3 regions of the Enterobacter sp. ECC_219_Taxon_10 genome follow, and region 3 is predicted to be linked to each of the others. Evidence: predicted binding sites of a transcription regulator. Region 3 holds the regulator's gene; each other region holds the start of a gene.

What was found. The regulator PurR, encoded in region 3, represses purine synthesis genes. The targets are predictions, from matches to a motif close to CANGCAAACGTTTGCNTG.
Region 1: pyrD (quinone-dependent dihydroorotate dehydrogenase) is a predicted target of PurR. The motif match lies at 1,007-1,024, and genes of this name have one in related genera.
Region 2: galS (HTH-type transcriptional regulator GalS) is a predicted target of PurR. The motif match lies at 1,452-1,469, and genes of this name have one in related genera.

What each region holds. Positions count from the first base shown of each region.
Region 1 covers NZ_CM178005.1:1,739,024-1,741,227, reverse strand. The annotation lists gene pyrD (quinone-dependent dihydroorotate dehydrogenase) at 1-912, opposite strand, end outside; gene ssuE (NADPH-dependent FMN reductase) at 1,161-1,736, shown strand; gene AC4ICF_RS08200 (sulfonate ABC transporter substrate-binding protein) at 1,729-2,204, shown strand, end outside.
Region 2 covers NZ_CM178005.1:3,305,496-3,307,699, forward strand. The annotation lists gene mglB (galactose/glucose ABC transporter substrate-binding protein MglB) at 1-26, opposite strand, end outside; gene galS (HTH-type transcriptional regulator GalS) at 321-1,343, opposite strand; gene yeiB (DUF418 domain-containing protein YeiB) at 1,499-2,204, opposite strand, start outside.
Region 3 covers NZ_CM178005.1:2,112,280-2,114,483, reverse strand. The annotation lists gene purR (HTH-type transcriptional repressor PurR) at 230-1,255, shown strand; gene punR (DNA-binding transcriptional activator PunR) at 1,273-2,184, opposite strand.

The sequences.
Region 1 (2,204 bases), 370 kb from region 3:
CGCAGCAATCACCGAGTCGATACCGCCGACGCCGATAATCGGTAAACGGCCTTTTAATTCCGCAGACAAAGCGCGAATAATTTCGGTGCTTTTTAATTGTACCGGACGTCCGCTTAACCCACCCGCTTCGTCACAGTTTTTCATTCCCTGAACGAGCGAACGATCGAGCGTGGTATTCGTTGCAATCACACCGTCAATATTATGGCGAACCAAACTGTCGGCAACCTGGATCAATTCTTCGGCAGAAAGATCCGGGGCGATCTTAACCGCGACCGGAACATATTTATGATGGATCGTCTGGAGTTCATTTTGCTTATTTTTAATGGCACTCAGAAGATCGTCCAGCGCTTCGCCATATTGTAAGGAACGCAGCCCCGGGGTATTGGGTGAAGAAATATTCACCGCAATATAACCGGCATAGGCGTAGACTTTTTCCATACAAATCAGATAGTCATCTTTACCCTGCTCTACCGGCGTGTCTTTATTTTTGCCGATATTGATGCCTAATATCCCGTCAAAATGGGCTTTTTTTACGTTCTCAACAAGGTGATCAACACCGAGGTTATTAAAGCCCATGCGATTGATCAGCCCTTCGGCTTCAACCAGGCGGAACAGGCGCGGCTTGTCATTTCCCGGCTGTGGGCGCGGCGTGACGGTACCGATTTCGATAGAGCCAAAGCCCATCGCGCCCAGAGCATCAATGCACTCGCCATTTTTGTCCAGACCCGCCGCCAGACCCAGCGGGTTTTTAAAGGTCAGACCCATGCACTGCACAGGTTTTTCCGGCACATTCTGACGCACCAGAGCGGCCAAAGGCGTTCCGGTAATACGACGTAATTGCTGGAATGTAAATTCATGAGCGCGCTCGGGGTCGAGCTGGAAAAGGGCTTTACGAACGAAGGGGTAGTACATGAACTCTCCTGGATTCCCGGTGTGCAAACCGGGAGGGGATTATGGGCGATCCCGCTCAGAAAGGGAATTGACCTGCGGCAAAAAATCGGCGTAAAACGCAATCGTTTACCTCCCTGTCTATTTCTTATGCGCTTTTTCGCATTTTAATTGCGGATAAATCATTTAGTGGAATAACCGCGCGATGTCACACTCCTGAAAATTGTTATGAATGTTAGATAAAAGCAAACAATTAGTTATAAGGAGGAAGTATGCGCGTCATTACCCTGGCCGGAAGTCCACGATTCCCTTCGCGCTCCAGCGCCCTGCTGGAATATGCTCGTGAAAAGCTCAACGCCCTCGACGTGGAAGTGTGCCACTGGAATCTGCATAACTTCGAACCTGAAGATTTGCTGTATGCCCGCTTCGACAGCCCCGCGCTGAAAACCCTCATTGAGCAGCTCAAGGAAGCGGACGGCCTCATCGTTGCGACCCCGATTTATAAAGCCTCGTTTTCGGGCGCGCTGAAAACCCTGCTCGATCTTCTCCCCGAGCGCGCACTGGACGGCAAAGTGGTTCTGCCGCTGGCAACGGGCGGTACGGTTGCCCATTTACTGGCGGTGGATTATGCCCTGAAGCCGGTGCTGAACGCCCTGAAGGCTCAGGAGATCCTCCACGGGGTTTTCGCGGATGATTCACAGGTCATTGACTACCAGCATAAGCCGCACTTTACGCCGAATCTGCAAACCCGCCTTGATGCTGCGCTGGAAACCTTCTGGCACGCGCTGCATCGCCGGGATATCCAGGTTCCTTCTTTTAATCCGCCGCAGGGAGTCGCACATGTTTAAAACCTTAACCTACCTCGGACTGGCTGGCCTGATGGCGTTCACCGCGCTGGCGCAGGCTGCAGAAACCGCACCGGACAGCTTACGCATTGGCTATCAGAAAGGCAGCGTCAGCATGGTGCTGGCAAAAAGCCACCAGCTGCTGGAAAAACGCTTCCCGGACACCAAATTTTCCTGGGTAGAGTTCCCGGCAGGGCCACAGATGCTTGAAGCGCTGAACGTCGGCAGTATCGATCTGGGCAGCACGGGCGATATCCCGCCTATTTTTGCTCAGGCTGCCGGGGCAGACCTGGTATATGTCGGCGTAGAACCCGCTAAACCGAAAGCCGAAGTCATTCTGGTACCTGAAAACAGTGAGATTAAAAGCGTCGCAGACCTTAAAGGGCATAAGGTCGCTTTTCAGAAAGGTTCCAGCTCGCACAACCTGCTGCTGCGCGCCTTACAGGAAGCCGGGCTCAAGTTCACGGACAT
Region 2 (2,204 bases), 1.2 Mb from region 3:
GACAGGGTCAACACCTTCTTATTCATGGTATCTCCGGTTTTTTTATGCAGGGTAGTTCTTGTGAATAACGATCGGCAGGCAGGTGTTAATAAAACGTTACTGACAGCCGACGTTCACTTATAAAATTTCTATCTTCCGTGGTCGGTAACGCTCCAGAAATGCGTTTTATTCGTTGTTTGCGGCACATTGGCTATAGTGAAAGTGAATAATCACCGTTACATAGCGTTTCAGCCCCTAAAACGCTGACATCATAGTCAGCGCCTTGTTAAGATACTGTGAATTTACTCACAGATTGAAAACGGTTACATCACCTGATGTAATCAGTTAGTGATCGGAACCACAATTTGCCGGGCCGCGACGGAATGACGACGTACCAGCGTCGGCATGAAGCAGTGCGTTGCCCCTGGATCCAGCAGCCCTGCCGCTCCCTGTAGCGCCAGCTCGGTCGCCAGTTTCGCCATAGAAGCAATGGGATAGCGCACCGTGGTGAGCTGCGGGTCGGTGTAACGGGCAATCGGAATATCATCGAAACCAATCAATGACAAATGCTGTGGCACCGCAATGCCGTTATCCTTCAGCGCAGTCAGCGCGCCCGCGGCCATGCTGTCGTTATAGGCAAACACCGCGGAAAGCTGCAGATTTCGGCCCAGCAATTCCACCATTGCCGCTTCACCGCCCTGCATGTCCGGCGTTCCGGTGCCGATCCAGCTTTCTGATGGCGTAATGCCGTGATCTTTCAGGGCGTTTTGCCACCCCTCACGCCGCAACGCGTCATCTTCAATTTGATGGCTGGACGCCAGATAGCCGATCCGCTGATGGCCGTTATTGATCAGCATTTTGGTGGCCATCATGGCGCCGCTGACGTTATCCAGCCCGACACAGCGATGGGCATAGCCCGGGACGATGCGGTTGATCAGCACCATACCCGGGATCTGCTCCATAAACCCGGCCAGCTCTTCATCGCTTAAGGCTTTTGAGTGAACAATCAGAGCGTTGCAGCGCTGGCGGATCAGCACTTCAATCGCATAACGCTCCTTTTCTGCCTCGTGATAGCTGTTGCCAATCAGCACATATTTCTGATGCTGCTGGGCGACCACATCGACCGCTTTTACCAGCGCACCGAAAAAGGCGTCCGAGACGTCCATCACCACCACGCCGATGGTATCGCTGACCTGCGTTGCAAGCGCCTGGGCATTGGCATTTGGTCGGTATCCGAGCTGGGTCACGGCTTTCATTACGGTTTCACGGGTTTCAGGGCTGACCAGCGCGCTGTTGTTCAGCACGCGGGAGACGGTAGCCACAGAAACGCCCGCCAGACGGGCGACGTCACGAATGGTGATCATATTCACCATCCTTCAAAGGATTGCAGCAACTCACAGACACCCCCTGTGTTTAGCAAGGTGGCTATTTTGGCAGCGAGCGAAAGGGGACTACGTGAAGAAGGTCACACTCATGAAAACGCTTACATCCGTTTTGTTAATGATTGTGATCCAGATCGTTATCTGGATGTATTATTCAATGATACCCCTGAAGCATGTGCGGTTAACTGACGCCACACCCACTCCAGCGGCCCCTGGCGGAAATAACGCAGCCAGATAACAGAAAACGCCAGGTTAACCACCCAGACCGGAATAACAAACGCCAGCAGCCCGAGGCGGTCGAATTTCATAAACAGGCCAAAGCGATAGAAAAGCGTGGTGCAGAGCAGCGTTTGCAGGAGGTAATTGCTTAACGCCATACGGCCTACGCAGGCCACGGCGCTGGCGATCCACAGACGAGAGAGCTGCGGCCAGAAACCATAGATCAGCGCCGCATAGCCGATAGTCTGGAACGGCGCGCTGAGCTCACGCGGTACCTGGAGCAGAAACGCGCACCAGCGGTAATCCCAGTGGAGGTGCCACTGCGCAATCACCGCCGGAAGATTAATCAGCACGCCGATCAGAACCAGACCCGCCCCGGTGCGGCGGTAGTGACGCAGGCTAAACTCCCCTTTCAGCCAGCCGGTGCGCATCAGTGACGCCCCCATCAGCATCATGCCCGCCAGCTGCCAGCCGTATTGCGCCCCCAGGGCAAGCAGATTGTCGCCCAGCATATCCGCGCGGTTGCTTATCGCTTCCGTACCGCCTTTCAGCTTCCAGTACTGCTCGTACTGGAGGTTAGCGGCATCCGGGATCCAGGAACGGTTTGTCGCATCACCGGAGATC
Region 3 (2,204 bases):
ATCTTCCTGGATTTATACTGATAACCACTTTACCTCTTCCCCTTTTCATCAAGATAGGCCAAAATTCCACGCTAAATTTATTAGCGTACCGGCCATTGACCCCCTCCTGACGTCCCGTGTCGTTTTCCTGGCGTGCCGCAATCCAAAATTGCGTGATAAGGGTGAGAGAAGGCAAACGTTTACCTTCAAGTTTTTCAGGAGTTTAGGATATGGTCTGGAGTGACATTTAATGGCAACAATTAAAGACGTAGCAAAACGCGCAAACGTTTCCACTACAACCGTATCACATGTAATTAACAAAACCCGCTTCGTGGCGGAAGAGACGCGCAACGCGGTCTGGGCAGCGATCAAAGAGCTGCACTATTCGCCAAGCGCGGTTGCGCGCAGCCTCAAGGTCAATCACACCAAGTCCATTGGATTACTGGCGACCAGCAGTGAAGCGGCCTATTTTGCCGAGATCATTGAAGCGGTGGAGAAAAACTGCTTCCAGAAAGGCTATACCCTGATTCTCGGCAACGCATGGAACAGCATTGAAAAACAGCGTGCCTACCTGTCGATGATGGCGCAAAAGCGCGTGGATGGCCTGCTGGTAATGTGTTCCGAGTACCCGGAATCCGTGCTGTCGATGCTGGAAGAGTATCGCCATATTCCGATGGTGGTGATGGACTGGGGCGAAGCGCGCGCGGATTTCACCGATTCGGTTATCGATAACGCCTTTGAGGGCGGCTATATGGCCGGCCGTTATCTGATTGAGCGCGGCCATCGCGAGATTGGCGTGATCCCGGGTCCGCTGGAGCGCAACACCGGCGCGGGCCGTCTGGCCGGCTTTATGAAAGCGATGGAAGAAGCGCTGATTACCGTGCCGGAAAACTGGATCGTGCAGGGCGACTTTGAGCCGGAATCAGGCTACCGCGCGATGCAACAGATCGTCTCCCAGCCGCACCGCCCGACCGCCGTCTTCTGCGGGGGTGACATCATGGCGATGGGCGCCCTCTGTGCGGCCGATGAGCTGGGTCTGCGCGTCCCGCAGGACATCTCCGTGATCGGGTATGACAACGTGCGCAACGCGCGCTTCTTCACGCCAGCGTTGACCACCATTCACCAGCCGAAAGATTCGCTGGGTGAAACCGCCTTCAATATGCTGCTGGACAGGATCGTCAACAAACGTGAAGAGTCGCAGTCCATTGAAGTTCACCCTCGCCTTATCGAACGCCGTTCCGTCGCGGATGGCCCGTTCCGCGACTACCGTCGTTAATCTCATTGCGGAGCCAGTCAGGCTGGCTCCCTCAGCCATTCCCGGTTAAGCGTTTCGCTGTCCCCCAGATAATCCAGAAGCCAGGCCATCGCCGGGGAAACATCATTTTGTTGCCAGGTGAGGCAGCAGGCCGCATCCGGGAATGGATTCTCCAGGGCCAGCTCAACCCACTCACCGGTGTCGATTCGTGGTCGCGCAAAATGAACGGGTACCATCGCGACGCAGAGCCCGGCGCTAAGGCACGTCGCCGACGATTCCCAGTCAGGGGCCACCACCCGCCGCTGGTTGTCCAAAAGCCATGTGATACGCTTGGGCAGCGAGCGGGAGGTATCCTCCAGCACCAGCGACGGCCAGCCGCGCAGCGTATCATCGCTCAGCGGCCCTTCCATCTTCGCCAGCGGATGATCGCTTGCCACCACGCATTTCCAGCTCAGCATCCCCATATCGCGAAAGGCGTAACGCCCCCCGACCGGGATCGCCTGAGTGGCCCCAATGGCCATCTCTGCCCTGCCGTCCGCCAGCGCATCCCAGACGCCGTTGAACACCTCCTGCGAAACCCGCAGTTCGACGTCAGAAAAATGACGGTAGAAATCGACAATCATCTGCCGGGTGCGCTCGGGCTTAACGATGTTATCCACCGCAATGGAAAGGTGTCCCCGCCAGCCGTTCGCGATCTGCTGGCACTGTTCGCGGGTGATCTGCATTTTTTTGATAACAGAACGCCCTTCCTTCAAAAACCACGCCCCTGCAGGCGTTAATTCCACATCACGATGTCGCCGTTCAAACAGCGGTACCGCCAGCCAATCCTCAAGCTGACGTACGGTATAGCTGATAGCCGAAGGGACGCGGTGTAGCTCCTGCGCCGCCCCGCTAAAGCTGCCGTTACGCGCGACAGCATCGACCACTTCAAGAGAATAATCTGACCACATTTTCTGCCTGCAAAAAATTT